2 regions of the Isachenkonia alkalipeptolytica genome follow, and region 2 is predicted to be linked to the other one. Evidence: riboswitches for the same ligand, from Rfam matches in the RefSeq annotation. Region 2 holds a riboswitch; the other holds the start of a gene.
What was found. Region 2 has a riboswitch for glycine ahead of ISALK_RS11910 (GrdX family protein). Riboswitches for the same ligand answer to the same signal wherever they lie in the genome.
Positions count from the first base shown of each region.

Region 1: it holds a riboswitch for glycine, as region 2 does, so the genes downstream of both, ISALK_RS07985 (PTS sugar transporter subunit IIC) here and ISALK_RS11910 (GrdX family protein) in region 2, are expected to answer to the same signal.

Region 1 covers NZ_SUMG01000008.1:13,682-22,477, forward strand. The annotation lists gene ISALK_RS07980 (PQQ-dependent sugar dehydrogenase) at 104-1,321, shown strand; glycine riboswitch at 1,788-1,894, shown strand; gene ISALK_RS07985 (PTS sugar transporter subunit IIC) at 2,083-3,129, shown strand; gene ISALK_RS07990 (hypothetical protein) at 3,218-3,796, shown strand; gene ISALK_RS07995 (homocysteine S-methyltransferase family protein) at 4,031-7,036, shown strand; gene ISALK_RS08000 (sigma-54 interaction domain-containing protein) at 7,080-8,537, shown strand.
Region 2 covers NZ_SUMG01000018.1:17,929-26,724, forward strand. The annotation lists gene ISALK_RS11880 (cell division protein FtsA) at 1-1,810, shown strand, start outside; gene ISALK_RS11885 (DUF2225 domain-containing protein) at 1,829-2,527, shown strand; gene perR (transcriptional regulator PerR) at 2,566-2,982, opposite strand; gene ISALK_RS11895 (DUF362 domain-containing protein) at 3,140-4,297, shown strand; gene ISALK_RS11900 (MBL fold metallo-hydrolase) at 4,294-5,064, opposite strand; gene ISALK_RS11905 (tRNA (cytidine(34)-2'-O)-methyltransferase) at 5,227-5,721, shown strand; glycine riboswitch at 5,856-5,961, shown strand; glycine riboswitch at 5,965-6,045, shown strand; gene ISALK_RS11910 (GrdX family protein) at 6,137-6,517, shown strand; gene trxB (thioredoxin-disulfide reductase) at 6,591-7,538, shown strand; gene trxA (thioredoxin TrxA) at 7,624-7,941, shown strand; gene ISALK_RS11925 (glycine/sarcosine/betaine reductase component B subunit) at 8,004-8,796, shown strand, end outside.

The sequences.
Region 1 (8,796 bases), on a different contig from region 2:
TAAGACGAGTCAACTTTTTTTGATGCATAGTAAAGCATAGTGAAGAGAAAGAGTGAAAATAATTAAAACAAAATCAATAGAATGAATTATAAGGGGGAGAGAGATGAAGAAAAAAAGAACGGCTTTATGGATTGTACTTGTAATTGCGGTGACCGGAATTCTCTTGTGGCAAACCGGGGCTGTTAATTATTTTTTAGCAAGAACGATTTTTGCTCCGGATTTCGAGGAAGAGTTACTTCCCGGGGAAGATTCCACCGCTCACAGGGATGAAGAGGGAGATGAAAAAGAACCTGTTAGGGAAGAGGAGGGCGAAAGACACTCTATAGAGAATATCGACTATGAGATCGAGGTGGTTGCAGAGAATCTTGAGATCCCTTGGGAAATTGTTCATCTTCCCGACGGCAGAATATTGGTTACAGAACGCCCCGGTCGGGTTAAAATTTTAGACGAGGGGGAAATTGCCACGATTCATTCCGTAGAGCATGCGGGGGAAGGTGGCCTACTAGGAATGGCCCTTAGTCCGACATTTGAAGAGGATGCTTATTTGTACTTATATTATACCTACCGGGAAGATGGGGATTTTTACAACCGTGTTGCTCGTTATACCTTTGAAGAAGACCAAATAGGAGAAGAAGAAGTGGTAATAGAGGGTATTCCTGGAGGAAGAATTCATAATGGCGGGCGGATCAAATTTGGTCCCGATGAAATGCTTTATATTGCCACGGGGGACGCTGCGGATCCGGAACTTGCCCAGAATGTGGATTCTTTGGCAGGAATGATTTTACGATTGCATCCCGACGGAGGAATTCCCGAAGACAATCCCTTTGATCAGAGTCCGGTTTACGCCTATGGGATACGCAATCCCCAGGGGTTGGCCTGGCATCCGGGGACAGAAGAGCTTTTTTCCAGTGGGCACGGGCCTACGCGATTAGACGTGATCAATCATATACATCCCGGAGGCAATTACGGTTGGCCCGAGATTACCTGCGATGAAGAGGACTCGGATTTTGAGGAAGCGGTAGTATGTTATACAGAATTTACATTGGCCCCTTCAGGGATGGACTTTTATCATCATGAAGATCTTGTGGAGGAATCCCTTTATGTTGCAGGATTGAGAGGCAATATGGTTATGCGTATTGACTTTAACCGGGAAGGAGAGTTCCTGCGTCAGGAAGCCCTGTTTCAGGATTACGGTAGAATTAGGACCGTAGTTTATCATGAAGGATCCTTATATATCGCTACAAACAACCGGGATGGTAGAGGGGTCCCCGCATCGGAGGATGATCGGATTATACGAATTACACCAATACTATTAGAGTAGAGGAGCAGTCAGCGTGAAATTCTTAGAATATATTAAACGAATGATAATATTATCCCTCATTTTAACAGTTGCTGTAAATTTACTATTGTTCGGATTCCGCTACTTTCCTTTTGAAATTTTTATTAAGTGGGTTTGGCGATTTGATTTTGGCAATATGGTTGTTATCATCCCCTGGTTCGCCATGGTGGTCTTATCTTTGTTTTTTACGTTGCTGCAATATATTATTCGGAGAAAAGGCTGAAAAGTGTACCATGGGGTCCGACCCCTTGGTACACTTTTTAACTTAAATTTCTTATATATTATAAAATTCATTGACCTTTCGAATGAATTTCGTTATGATGAAATCAGATTAAAACTTTATATGTGGTTGATTGGTATTTGGAGAATGGGTAAAGCCCATACCGTAGGAGAAAGGGACACTAAGCCATAAGGTGTACCGAAGCTTTCAGGTTATGTACAAATACCGGGACACAACTCTGGAGAGTACCCGAGGGGTCGTCGACGAAGCAAGTAAGGGATCTAAAACAAAGAATCCTTATGAAACTTTCAGATACAAAGGACAGAGAACAATAGGCATGTTTAATTTGCGTGCGATTGTTTCTCCGTCCTTTTTTTGTTGTCAATTTAAAAATAATCCGGAAAATCGGTAAAAAGAAGGAGGGGATTTACAGCTTTACTGAAAGGAATAATCTCAAAACTATATTAAGTTAGTTAAAGGTTAGTCACAGGAATACTACATAAATTTATGAGGAGGAAGGAACATGGAAATATTACTTGGAACCATGATGTTAATTGCAATGCTTTTGATTTTTTCGATTTTTAGTCTTAAGGCCCCTAAGGGTCAAGAGGCTATGTCCGGATTGGCCAGTGCGGCGATTGCCACTTTCTTAGTGGAGGCCATCCATTTGTATATTACCGGAGATTTTCTGGACATTGCATTTCTTGGAGAAGTAGGCAAAGTCTCCGGGAGCATGGGAGGAGTCGCGGCGGTTGCTCTTACAATGATTCAAATGAAAGTGAATCCTGTCCTTGCGGTATCCGCGGGCGTAGCAGTGGGAGGAGCGGGAATTCTTCCGGGATTCATTGCAGGTTACATCCTGGGTTTAGTCACCCCCCATATTGAGCGACGCATACCTGCGGGAATGAATGTTATATTTGGGGCATTATTAGTAGCTCCACTCGCGAGAATAATTGCCCTTAGCAGTGGGCCTATGGTGGATTCCACGCTTTCCAGTATTGGTCAGATGATCTCTGTAGCCGCGCTGCAGTCACCACTTTTTATGGGCATTATCTTAGGAGGGCTTATGAAGGTAATGTGCACCTCACCGTTAAGTTCCATGGCCCTTACTGCTATGTTGGGCCTTACAGGGCTACCTATGGGCATTGCAGCCATTGCCACCTTTGGCGGTGCGTTCACCAACGGAATCGTTTTTTCAAAACTGAAACTCGGAGACCGTGGTCAAAGCCTGGCAATCATGTTGGAACCGTTAACTCAGGCGGATATAGTAAGTGCGAATGCTATTCCCATTTATCTTTCCAACTTTCTAGGGGGAGCCCTTGCAGGACTCTCTGCAGCGTATTTCGGTATAGTGAATCACGCACCGGGTACCGCATCTCCAATTCCCGGCCTTATTGCCCCCTTTGCATTTAATAGCCCTCTGACGGTATTCCTTTCTTTAGTGTTTGCCATGGCAGGAGGGATCCTTGCAGGAATCATCGGTGCAAAAACCTTTAGGAACTATCAACCACGAATTGGAAAAAAAGAAGGAAAAGAATCCAATAACCCCATGGAAGCCTCCGCCGTTTAAACCGGGCTTTACAGTTCATATTCAGTTCATATTCCTCTGATACAGTTTTCAAAGAAAAACAGATGAATCATAAGAGGGGGAGAAGTGTATGAAAAACAAACTGGCTTTAGGAATCAGCGTCATAACCGTAGTACCGATGGTAGCCTTATTAACTATTATGAGTATATATCTTATTGATTTTTCTTTTTATAATAAACAGGAGTTTTGGGTTATCTGGTCCATTGTTTTTTTAGTGATCGTACCCTCCAGTGCTTATGCTATAAAATATTTGGTTCCTAAATTCAGAACAAAGGGAAGAACATGGGAGCGGAATCTGGCATTTGTCACTGGGGTGACAGGACAGGTCTTAGGATTTCTAGGGACATTATATTTACAAGCGCCACAAGGTGTGAAGGCATTGTTTATGGTTTACCTTGTGGCAGGTATTCTATTGTCGGTTACCAACTTTATTATTGGAAAAAAGGCTAGCGGCCATGCCTGTGGAGTTTCGGGACCGATAACTCTGATAACTTTTGTCTTTGGTTTTAAAGCCGGTCTGGTATTTTTAGTGATGCCATTAGTCTTTTGGTCGAGGTTAAAGTTGAAACGTCATGATATAAGTGAATTACTACTTGGAACAGTAATCGGTATTACAGCGACGATAATCTCCTTTTTACATGTAGGGTAATTGTTTCGTTTTGGGGTAATAGCTTTCGAAGATAAAAAAATCCTTATTGGAATTGACAGTTTTAAAGATTCATAATACACTCAATTTATCTTTAAAACGAATGAGGGTATGGGTATTAGGGAGAATTTTTTTCAAGGAAAGGACTACTTAACGGACCGACTTGTGTAAAAGGAACTGTTGGAGAAATTACTTAAATCAAGGCAAGGATAAATTTCGGATTAAGGAGGGGTGGAGATGCGATTACTACAAGAAGATCGAAAAAAGATACTTCGTTATATGGGACACCCCGATGGAGTCCTTTCGAATGACTTAGAGGAACTACTGGAAAATTGCCTTTCCAGAGTTAGGGAAAAAGTACAACCCAAAAGTGCATTGAAGGTTTTTCCAAAAAAAGAGTTAGAGTGGATCATCTCCGGAAAGAACTTAAGAAAATATTTTAACAAGGTCAGTCATGGTGCAGTTTTTGTTGTGACTTTAGGAGAGGAAATGGAGAGGATGATTGAAGAAGGGAAAACTCGATCTACCTTGGAAGGTTTGGCTTTTGAGGCCATAGGCAGTGTGTATACGGAAGTTGCTGTGGAAGATTTGAGACAAGAGTTGCAAAAGGAATGGGAGGGTGTTTTCAACTCTTTTAGTCCCGGCTATGGAGATTGTCCATTAAGTCTTCATAAGGAAATTCTTGAGCTTTTGGACTCAGAAAATCACTTGGGAATTCATATAACCAAGCATCATTTGTTGATTCCAAGAAAAACAATCACGGGGGTTATTCCCTTGAGCAATAGTATCGGTATGGAGAATAACGGGAAATGTGATGATTGTTCCTTAGGAGAGCATTGCACTTTTCATCATAATGAAAAAACAATACTTTTCGATGGTGGGCTGGGAACGGAACTGCAACGGCAAGGATTTAAACATGTGGAGAATCTAACAACACTTAATATCTCTCATCCAGAGGCAGTATATAAGGCCCATGAAGCCTATGTTAAGGCGGGTTCAGAATACCTTTCCACGAACACTTTCGGCGCAAACCCCTTGAAAATTCAAAACAAAGATCGATTACAAAGGATCCTTACTAAAGGTATAGAAATAGCAAAAAAAGCAAAACCGAAAAAGGTTTTCTTAGATATCGGACCTCTTGGAGTGCTTATGAAGCCCCAGGGGGATTTCTCCTTCGAAGAAGCCTACCGACTTTTTCACGAGACAATCAAAATTGGGGTAGAAGAAGGTGTAGACGGGATTTTACTGGAGACTTTCACAGATTTATACGAAATAAAAGCGGCGATCTTTGCGGCGAAGGAGCAAACGGACCTTCCGGTTTTTGCCACCATGTCCTTTGAGAAAAATGGGAGAACTTTTCTCGGACTGGAACCGAAGGTTGCTCTTCGTGCCCTGGAAGCCTTTGGTGCTGATGTTGTGGGCATCAATTGTTCTGTAGGTCCGAAGGAAATAATCCCCTGGTTGGGGGAGAGCATCCCTTATCTTTCAAAACCCGTAATGGTTCAGGGAAATGCAGGCCTTCCCATACATCATAAGGGAGAGGATCGATTCCCTTTAGCTCCGAAGGACTATGCCGCCTTCACAGAAGAACTATTGGATCTGGGAGTGCAAATTATCGGAGGGTGTTGTGGAACCGGTCCTAAGACGATTGAAGCAGTAAAAAGCAAACTGCGGGGTAAGGTTTATCAGTCACCTAAAAGAGAAAGGGTTTATCCTTTTACCTGTTCCTACAATCAAGGACTGTTCATTGAAGAATCCGTTATAGTTGGTGAACGGATCAATCCCACAGGAAAGCCTTTTATTGAAAGCGCGTTGAGAAGTCGAAATTATAGCAGCATTATACAGGAAGGGATCCTTCAGAAAAAAGAGGGGGCGGATATATTAGATATTAATACCGGGACTTCCGGCGTACCGGAAGATGTTGTGCTTCCCGAGGTAATTGAAGCTATCCAACAGGTGATCCCCTTACCCTTACAGATAGATACCTCCAATGTGCAGGCACTCGAAAACGCCCTTCGAATCTATAACGGTGTACCGATAATTAATTCCGTAAACGGTGGGGAAGAATCCTTACAAAACGTACTCCCTTTAGCAAAAAAATATGGATGCAGCATTATTGCTTTAACTTTTGACGAACAGGGAATACCTAAAACCGCTGATAGAAGAATTCAAATTGCTGGGAAAATCCTGCGTCGAGCTAAAGCTTTAGATATTCCAAAAGAACGAATCATTTTCGACCCCTTAGCTCTGACCGTAGCCCACGAACCGGAGCAGGTAACCGAAAGCCTAAAGGCCTTAGGAATGATTAAGAAGGATTTAGGCTGTAAAACCATTCTCGGATTAAGCAACATCTCTTACGGAATGCCGCAAAGAAGTAAAATCAACCAATGTTTTTTAACCTTAGCCTTATATGAAGGCCTGGACGTACTAATGATGGACCCTGGAGATCCCGGTATGAATGAGAGTCTTACTTTATTTAAGCTTCTTTCGAATCAGGATCCCCAAGGGAAAAATTACCTCCGTACTTTTTCAAACTTGAATGAAGAAGGCTCAAATTCATTTTATTTCAATCGAATAGAGGATAAAAGCAGAGAACTCAAAGAAAAAACACCTAAAAAATCCTGGGAAAGTTTATTGCTGGATGGTGATCCTCGGGAATTTAGAAGGGAAATTTTTCAGTGGATAAAAAAGCATTTCTTTAATCTGGCTGATTATGAGAACTTCATTGAAGAGGAGCTACTGAAAGCCTTCGATCAGATAGGAAATCGTTATGATCAGGGAGAAGTGTATTTGCCTCAACTGATCCAAGGGGCGGAAGTTCTAAAATCCGGTTTAGAATTGATCAACCAAGGGACTTCCGATGGTAATGCCAAGAAAAAAGGACGAATTTTGTTGGCAACCGTAGAAGGAGACCTGCATGATATCGGAAAAAATATTTTTCGGACTTTGGTAGATAATTATGGTTATTTCGTCAAGGATTTGGGAAAAGACGTGAAAACTAAAGTGATTTTAGAGGAAATGGAAAGGGAGGAGTATTTAGTTGTTGGTTTATCAGCTTTAATGACCACTACTTTAGGATCTATGGAAAAAACAATAAGAGCGATTAAAAATCAGCACCCCGAATGCAAGATCATTGTGGGTGGAGCGGTACTGACGGAAGACTATGCTCGGGAACTAGGAGCAGATGCCTATGCAAAAGATGCTAGGGAGGGCGTTCACCGGGTGAAAACTTGGCTGCTATAACGCTGTTTTCATAAACCGATTGTCACAACAAGGGGGAGATTAAGTGAATAAATGGAGTGTTTCAAAAGTGTTTGAAGGAACAGAGTCCGCGGGAATAAATCAAAATAAGGATATTCAAGTAGATGAGAATGTGATCAATGTGCTGGACTCTATTTTTGACCGCATACCGGTATCCATTATTTTGATAGATGCCTATTCCAAAATTTTAATGATCAGCCAGTCCTTTGCTGACTTTTTGGGAGTAACGAAGGAGAAGGCCACAGGTAAAACTGTGGGAGAGATCAATCGAAACACCCGATTTCCCTACGTGATGGAGAGAAAAAAATCGGAAATTGCCTGGAAACATACCTTTCAGAACGGTGAGACCGCCATAGTTCATAGGATCCCTATATTGAACCGAAAGGGAGAGTCGGAATACGGCTTCGGAATGGTCTTATTTGATAACATAGAAGAACTGAAACAGATCATAGAGAAGAATGAACTACTGACCACGGAGTTAAAACATTATAAAAAAGTACTTAAAAAAATTCAGGGAGCGCACTATAGTTGGGAGAGTATTATTGGCGAAAGCGAAGCCATTAAAGAAGCAAAACATTTCGGTACGAAAGCATCGGAAACCGAGTCCACGGTTTTAATAACGGGAGAAAGCGGAACCGGAAAAGAACTTTTTGCCCATGCGATTCATAATGACAGCAAGCGCCAAGACGGCCCTTTTATAAAGGTGAACTGCGGGGCGATTCCCTATGAACTTTTAGAATCTGAGCTTTTTGGCTATGTTGAAGGCGCTTTTACCGGTTCAAGAAAAGGGGGCCAGATCGGTAAATTTGAATTGGCCCACAAAGGAAGCATTTTTTTGGATGAAATCGGGGATTTACCTATGAATATGCAAGTGAAGTTGCTTAGAGTTATTCAGGAAAAAGAAATTCAAAAGCTGGGTGACAGTCGGACGGTAAAAATAGATATTCGAATAATTGCAGCTACAAATAAAAATCTTAAGGAACAAGTGAAAAAGAATTTATTTCGGGAAGATTTGTACTACCGACTGAATGTAATGAGCATTGAGGTTCCCTCACTTAAGCACCGTATTGCAGACATCGAAGAATTATCCCAATATCTTATAAAAAAAATATCCCGACATTTGGGCAAATACGTAACAGGCATTTCAAAAGAAGCCATGGATATATTAAAAAATCATAATTGGCCTGGTAACGTTCGGGAACTGGAGAATGTTTTAGAACGGGCAATTAATATTTGTGATGGCGAAACAATTCAGGTTAAGCACTTTCCCATTTATTTATTAGAAGAAGAAAGACCTGCTGAGAATAATGTGAGGACAGATAACAGAAAGATCCCCGATTTAAAGAAGAGCGTAGAAAACATGGAAAAAAATATCATAAAAGAAGCTCTTTATCTTACAATGGGTAATAAGGTAAGAGCGGCTCAGGAACTGGGGATTTCCAGATCCAGTCTCTATGATAAAATTAAAGAGTTTGGGTTGTAAAAAGAGAATGGTAACCAAAATGTATGAAAAAAGCACAAGTGTATGATTTTCGTACATGGCTTTGGAGGGAATTGTCTGAATCTAAGACAGTTCTTTTTTTTTACTAAAAATCACACAAAAAAAATTAATATGAATCAACTATATTTCAAAGTGAAAGATATTGAAATTTCAATCGATTCAACAACAAAATATTGTACAGAAGCTGAACAATCTGTTCACATATTAAAAAACTGGCATAGGTATTGCTTATTATACAGTG
Region 2 (8,796 bases):
ATTTCATAAAAAGAGAGCAATGGTAGATGGACAGATTCATGATATCCCCAGTGTTCTGGAAATCGTTCGAAAGGTTAAAGAGCAGTTGGAAAAAGAAGTAGGTTTTTCTTTAAAACAGGTTTCTATTGCGGCAGCAGGAAGAGCCCTAAGAACCATGAAGCTATCAGAAAGCATCCCCCTTAATCAGAATCGTGAAATCACCAGGGATCAGATCAAGCTCCTGGAGTTCGAAGCCTTAAAAAAAGCTCATGAAAAAATGAATGTAATTCAGGATAATCCCGCCAAGTATTTTTGCGTAGGTCACTCTTTAATAAAATTTGATCTTGATGAAATGGATATCACAAATCCCATCGGGCAAAAAGGAAAGGAGCTGACCGGGCATATTATCGCCACTTTTTTACCGGAAATCGTTGTGGAGAGCTTACATACTGTCATGGCAAAGGCAGGACTGGAGGTGGACTGCTTGACGTTAGAGCCCATTGCGGCGTTGGATATTATTGTGCCTGAGAACATAAGGCTTTTAAATATAGCCCTGGTAGATGTTGGTGCCGGTACTTCAGACATAGCAATTACGAAAGATGGCACCGTAGTTGGGTATGGGATGACCGGCGTAGCGGGGGATGAGATCACCGAAGAAATTGCAAAGACTTTTCTTTTAGGATTTGATCAGTCGGAAGCCCTGAAATGCAAATTATCCAGTGGGGAAGAACACATTATTACTAATATAATTGGAGAAACCTTAAAAGTATCCACCAAGGAAGTCCTGGAGAAAATTAGGGGCAGGATTGATTCTGTTGCTGAAAAAATTGCTAAGGAAATTATGGAGATCAATGGAAAAGCTACCAGTGCTGTTTTTCTTGTCGGCGGGGGAAGTCAAATTCCAGGAATTTCGGAAGGGATTGCCCGTCATCTTGGTTTGCCGGATAATCGAGTGGTAATGAAAACCATTGAAGATATTGAAGCTTTTACTTTTAACACGATAAACCTAACCGGTCCAGAGGCGATTACGCCTCTAGGAATCTTTCGAAAATCCATGAAGGACCATGGGGAAAATTTTATAGAAATCGACGTAAATAATAAAAGGTTAAAAATGTTTCAACGGAATAATCTTAAAGTAGGAGATGCTCTGGCTCTAGCCAACGTTGACCCAAGGACATTTATTCCAGGGGCTCCTAAAGAAGTAACGATAATCCTCGAGGGTCGAAAAATGCAAATTGCTTCTCCGGAAGACCAGAGTGTTTGTATTATTTTGAACGAAAGTATTGTAGGAATTGACGCTCCGATTAAAAACCGGGATAGGATTCATATTGAGTACAACCACACAAGGAACAAGAGCACCTACACCTTAAGGACTTTATTACCGGAAAAGTGGCATGAAAACTACACATTTTATGTTAATGACCAAAAGAAGTCTCTTGACGCTAAGGTGGGAGAGCTTGATAAGATTGTCCTTTATAAAGAGGGGAACAGCGAAAATAGGGACCTAAAAGAGGGAGAAAACCCTTCAAAAGAAGTGATGGAAAAAAAATTTTTAGAAACTAATAAAGGAATGGGGAGAAACTTTGACCGGAAGGAAAGCGAAAAAAAGGATTCCGTTAAAAATCGGAAGCGAATAAAAATTCATGTTAATAAAAATCCGGTTGAGATTTTGACGAATAAATGGCCGGTGATTTTCACTGATATCTTTGATCATATCGACTTTGATCGCAAGGAAGCGAAAGGAAAGCTTGTGATGACGTTGAATGGAAGAAGAGCCGGTTTTTTGGATGAATTACAAGAAGGAGACCATGTAGAGATATATTGGACATAAAAATTTGGAGGCATAAAAATGGATATGCGACTATATGATAAAGACGTGGATTGTCCGGTTTGTAAAAATTCATTTACAACTAAAAAAACCAGAAATCGACGACTGAAGGTAATAAAACGCCATGAAGACTTTTTTGTAGAATATGAAGGAATCAGTCCCATCCATTATCATGTTTGGGTGTGTCCTGAATGCGGATACAGCGCTACGGAATCAGAGTTTGATAATATTACAAAACAAGAAATACCAATTATACAGCAGGGGATATCTTCGAAGTGGATAAAGAGAAGCTATGGAGGAATCCGTTCCCTGGAAGATGTGGAAAGCGCTTATAAATTGGCTTTGGCAACTGCGGCCTTGCTTCAAAAAAGTCAGGGTTACATCGGAGGGCTTTGCTTAAAACTGGCTTGGACCTACCGGGAAATGGGGTCGGATAAAGAGACGGTTTTTATGGAAAATGCTTTGAAAGCCTATAGTAAAGCCTATGAAAATGAGCCTTTACCCATCGAAACCATTGAAGAGGTGCCCATGATCTATTTGATCGGAGAACTAAACCGAAAGCTCGGAAATTACCAACAAGCCATTAACTGGTTCGGGAAAGTAGTGGATCACAAGGAGATAAAATACCATCGGAATATTAAACTGAAAGCCCGGGAACAATGGCGTCTGGCAAAGGAAGCCTACAATCAAAAAAGAAAGGCCTCTCAGGAGTGTCCTTAGGAAAAGCCTTTCTTTACTATTCTTTTCTAAAAAAGCAATTAAGATTTTTGAATACAGTCGGGACAGTAGCCATAAAAGTTTAGCTGTTGTTTTTCAATTTGGTAACCGGACAGGGCTTCCACCTGTTGGCCAAGATCGGAGAACGGATGCTCATCAAGATCTTCTACTTTCTTACAGTTCGAACAAATGAGGTGGGGATGGGGTTTGGAGTTGCCATCATAGCGAAAACTGTTTTCCTCCACATTAATCGCCTGAATCAAGCCGAGGGATACGAATAATTCTAAGGATTTGTAAACTGTTGCTAGGCTGATTGTGGGATACTTGGGAGACAGTTGTTTGTAGATGGTCTCCGCATTGGGATGGGTTTTGGTGTCTTTAAGGGTTTCGTAAATAGCAATACGTTGAAGGGTGACCTTACAGTCATTTTCTTTCAAAGTTTCGATCAGTTTGTTCATGGTTACACCACCTTTTAAATTTTAAACGATCATAACGGATTCTTTATATTAAGTATAAAACAACGTTAAAGCTTTGTCAATTTCAATAGATAAATAATCTTAAAAGAATATGATTTTTATTACAGATAAATCCAAAGTGAAAGAAATAGGTGATCAAATGAATACGGTTTCTTTACAACCCTGTGATCAATATCAGTATCTGGAAGTGAAAGAGGCTATAAATAAAAACATTGAAGATTTAGGAGGGCTTACCAAGTATGTAAAACCAAAGGAAAAAATACTGTTAAAACTAAACCTGTTGATGAAAAAAAATCCTGAGGAAGGGGTTACCACACATCCAATATTTGTAAAAGCTTTGGGAGATATCCTTAAAGAATATGGCTGTGATATTATTATTGCAGACAGTCCCGGGGGACCCTTTAACAAAACCTTGCTCCGGGGGGTTTATAGAGTCTGCGGAATAGAAGCAATGGCAGAGCATAGTGGCTTTGAATTAAACTATAATACAGCGGAAATTACAAAACCCAACCCCGGTGCTGAAATATTAACGGATATCACTGCTATAGAAGTGCTTGAACAGGTGGATAAAGTGATTTCTGTATCAAAACTGAAGACCCATGGGATGATGAAGTTTACAGGAGCGGTAAAAAACATGTATGGAATTGTTCCTGGGCTGATCAAAGCGGAGTATCACTTTCAGTACCCGGAACTGAAAAACTTTTCCAATATGTTAGTGGATGTCTGCAACTATAAAACCCCGGTACTTTCATTTATGGATGGTATTATAGGAATGGAAGGGGAAGGGCCTTCCGCTGGGGATCTTAGAAAAGTAGGGGCAGTGATTGGTTCATCCAGCCCCTATGCTTTAGACGTTGTGGCCTGTCAGTTGGTTAATATCGATCCTTTCACAGTTCCTACAATACTGCGATCTGTTGAAAGAGGGCTGCTTGATCAGGACTTTGCTAAGATAAATATCCAGGGGATCCTTCCTGAAAACTTTATGTTAGAACCGTTCAAAACACCGGATATTGTTGATCTGAATTTTGCAAAAGGGAGGGTCCCTCAATTCTTGGAGGGTCCCATAAACAGTGTTTTATTACCAAAACCCACTTTTGATCATGAGCAGTGTATTTCCTGCGGGGACTGTGCAAAAGTCTGTCCGGCCCAAGTGATCCGAATGAAAAATAAAAAACCCTATGCAGATTTGAGGAACTGCATAAGGTGTTTTTGCTGCCAGGAATTATGCCCTGTTAAAGCAGTACATGTCAAACACTCTTTACTAAAAAGATTATTTTTTAGTGGGAAGAAAGATTAGTACTGTAGAATAAAATGCTCCAATGGATGGGCAATGCTTTGAAAAATTTCCGGAAAGTTACATTGGGACTTATATTCCTTTGTTATGGAATAATTCTTACGAAAGTGAAGAGGGAACATTATTTTCGGTGTAATTTCTTTTAAGAAAGCATTGCCGGCCAGGGCATAGAACTCCTCAAGTCTTGGGTCTATGGGAACAAAGCCGATATCCAGCGTTGAGTTCTTCGCAATCAAATGGTTTTTGAGTTTATTGATTTCTGCTAAAAAGTCTTTCTTTTCCTGCAACTTCTCTTCTTCGGAGAAATTTTTCCAATGCCACCAGTTTAAATCTCCGCTGTGAAAGATTAATTTGTTTTCTGGGGGAATTTCAATTAAGTATGAAACCCCTTGGTCCGTAGAGCCAAAGGTCTTGACTCGTAAACCGTCAATTACAAAGTCCTGATAAGACCGGCAAAGGGTGATGTTGCTGTGAGCCTGATGATATGTCTTTAAATCGTCGCTGAACACATATCGGGTCATGCCCTGTGAACTTTGAAAATCTTGAGTGAGGATCTTTTGGGTAAAGTGGTCGGGATGACCATGGGTTGCGAAATAATAAAAATCCTTATGCCCATGATGTCGTAGAAGCTTTAAAAATTCTTTTTCATCAAATGCGCCGTTTTCATGAAAATAATCGAAGATAAGAAGTTTTTCTTCGGTTTCAATCATTACCCCGCTGTGGTAAATATGAGTGATATTAAAGGTGCTTTGATTTTCAGGAGTGTTCATTGTTACCCACCGCCTTTATGAAATAGTTTTAAAGAATATACAATAAATCATACCCATTTATTTAAGCTTTATAGACATTTATCCCGGGGTAGAGTAAAATGTTGTATTAGTAATCCCGCAAGAATTAAGTAATTAAGAAGCAGATTATAAAGGAGATGGATCATGTCGTTGAATATCGTATTATTAGAACCGGAAATCCCTCAAAACACCGGTAATATCGCTAGAACCTGTGTCGTAACCGATACCACTTTACACATCATCGGGCCTATTAAGTTTTCCCTCGAAGAAAAGGCAGTAAAACGGGCGGGCCTCGATTATTGGAGTTCTTTAAAAGTTTATTACTACAAAAACTATCAAGAATTTAATCAGAAGCATCAGGATAAAAACATCTTTTATGCAACGACCAAAACTCATCGCCTCTACAGTGATGTCAATTATCAAAGCTATGAGGATCTGTATATCATGTTTGGAAAAGAAAGCAAAGGGATCCCTGAGAAGATTTTAAGAGAAAGTCCTGAAAACAATATCACCATACCCATGATGCAAATTGAAAAAGCCCGTTCCCTTAATTTATCGAATGCATGCGCAGTCGTGATTTATGAAGTATTAAGGCAATGGAACTTTCCTATGATGTTGAAAGAGGATTCGGATTTTTAGGTGGAGAATAGAGGAAATTAATATTAAAAAGAAGTTCGTTAAAAAAATATTAAAATTTCATTAAAAGTTATTGCTCTTTTAAATTATCTATATTATAATGACTGTGAAGTTAAAAATTCATAGCAGAACACTGGATGAAGAGTGTGGGAGAGACTCGGGAAACAACCCGGGCGCCGAAGGAATAAACTAAAAACCCCATTTTTTAGTGAATCTCTCAGGCAAAAGGACCGTACTTGGACAGTTCTCTGGAAAGCACATAAAGTGCACCGAAGGAGCAAAGCCCAAGACATTTTGGGAATAAACTCTCAGGTAAATCGAACAGAGTGGATTATGCAACCGGGCGTTGTCATAGTTCCTCTGTTTTTGTTTGTATAAATTGAAAGAAATTTCTTTCAAAAAGAAAAGGAGGGTGGGCGTGAATTATTTGCTTGTAACCAATAATCCTTTAGTAAAAAGCATGTATCAAAACAGAAAATTCCTGCTATATCTTGATGGAAGTTACCTGGAGGTTTTATACTATGCCCGGGACCAAATTCATAAAGGGCACGAACTTTTATCTCATCCTCTTTCGGGAAGTATTAAGCCAAATGAAACACCGTATAAAAGTCTTCTTATTTCAAGGAAGGCAAAATCCTTGAATTACCAATCGGTAACAATGATTGAAGACAGTATAGAAACCACAAAAAAATTTTTTTCTATTCAAGACCGCACCCAAGGTCTTAGGCAAGATCTTTTAAGTGATTTTCAGGAAATTGATTATCATTTAATCAAAGGAGCTTTAGAGTCAGCGAAGTAGTCGGCGTTTCAAGCATAAGCTTGAGTATATATACTTATGAAAACCATCAAAAATCAAATCAAGGGGTGAAAGCATGGAAAAAATTTATGACGTTATTATTATTGGCGCAGGACCTTCAGGTTTAACCGCAGGATTATATGCAGCAAGGGATCGAATGTCTACCCTAGTATTGGAAAAAGAGAAGCCCGGCGGCCAAATCGCCACCACCGATGAAGTTGCCAACTATCCAGGGTCCATTGAAAATGCCACAGGGCCGGATCTAGTAGCAAGAATGGTGGAACAATGTAAAGAATTTGGTGCAGAGATTGAAAAAGACACCATTCAAGAAGTTAACCTAGAAGATAAAATCAAAGTTCTTACAGGAGATAAAGGAACGTATAAAGCAAAATCTGTAATTGTAGCGACGGGTGCAACTCCACGAAAACTAGGTGCTCCCGGAGAAGTTGAGTTAACGGGTAAAGGGGTTTCCTACTGTGCGACTTGTGATGCAGATTTCTTCAGTGACTTTGAAGTGTTTTGCATTGGAGGCGGAGACTCTGCCGTGGAAGAAGCCATCCACTTATCAAAATTCGCCCGAAAAGTTACCATTGTCCATCGACGTGAAGAACTAAAAGCGGCGAAGTCAATTCAGGAAAAAGCTTTTAAAAATGAGAAAATTGACTTTATCTGGAACACGCAAGTTAAAGAGATTAAAGGGGACGGCATGGTAGAATCTATTGTGTTTGAAAACCTGAATACTGGGGAAGTTACTGAACACGAAGCAGATGAGGAAGACGGAACTTTTGGAATCTTCATATTTGTAGGTTACATTCCAGAAACCGATTTATTTAAAGGAAAAATGGAGTTATCTAAGGCGGGATACATTATTACAAATGATAATATGCATACCGACATACCGGGAGTATTTGCAGCGGGGGATGTTCGTGAGAAAACCCTAAGACAGGTAGCTACTGCCGTAGGAGATGGAGCTGTTGCCGCTATCCAAGCGGAAAAATATATTGAACACGCTTTTGAAGAATAGTTAAGGTTATATTTCACTTCTTAGTGAATTATATAATAAAAAATAAATAAAGCCTAAAATCAACCCTTTCAAGGAGGTGAATGAAATGCTAGCTGTAGATAAGAGCAACTTTGAAGAAGAAGTATTGCAAGAAGAAAAAACAGTTTTAGTAGATTTCTGGAGCGAAGGTTGTGAACCTTGTAAAGCCTTAATGCCGGATATTGAAGCCTTAGAAGAGGTCTATGGAGATCAAGTGAAATTTGTAAAGCTTGATACAACCAAAGCCAGAAGATTGGCGATCAAACAAAAAGTTTTAGGGCTTCCTACCATTGCCATTTATGAAAATGGAGAGAAGAAAGAAGAGGTTACTAAAGATGAAGCTTCTAAGGAAAACGTAGAAGCGATGATTAAAAAGTTTGTTTAAGGTTTTAGAAGGCCTGTAGAGATGGCTTTGCAGGTCTTTAATTAAAAAGGGAGGTGAAGGTTTTGAAGCTTAAGTTAGGCAGAATTTTTATTGAAGATGTGAAGTTTGGTGATACTACAAAGGTTGAGAACAAAACACTTTTTGTTAACAAAGAAGAAATGTTAGAGGCTATTGGTGGAGATGAGCATATTGAATCCATTGATATCGATATTACCCATCCAGGAGATGAAGTGCGAATTACACCGGTAAAGGATGTAATCGAACCACGGGTGAAAGTTGAAGGACCCGGAGGGATTTTTCCAGGAATGTTAAGCAAAGTGGACACCGTCGGTAGCGGTACAACTCACGCACTTAAAAATGTTGCAGTAGTTACTGCGGGTAAAATTGTAGGTTTTCAGGAAGGGATTATTGATATGTCCGGCCCCGGAGCAGAATATTCTCCGTTTTCTCAAACCCATAATGTAGTTGTTGTGGCAAACCCGGTAGAAGGTGTGAAGCAGTACGATCATGAAGAAGCGGTAAGAACCATCGGATTTAAAGCCGCTCAGTATTTAGGAGAACTTGCTAAAGAACTTGAGGCCGATGAAGTTCAAGAATATGAAACTAAACCGCTATTAGAGTCCGTTGAAGAATATCCGGATTTACCGAAAATCGGATATGTGTACATGCTTCAAACACAAGGCTTGCTTCATGACACCTACGTCTATGGCGTGGATGCAAAAAAAATTGTGCCCACACTGCTATATCCCACGGAAATCATGGATGGAGCTATTGTCAGTGGGAACTGCGTTTCTGCTTGTGACAAAAACCCAACCTATGTACACTTAAATAATGGGATTATTGAAGATCTTTATG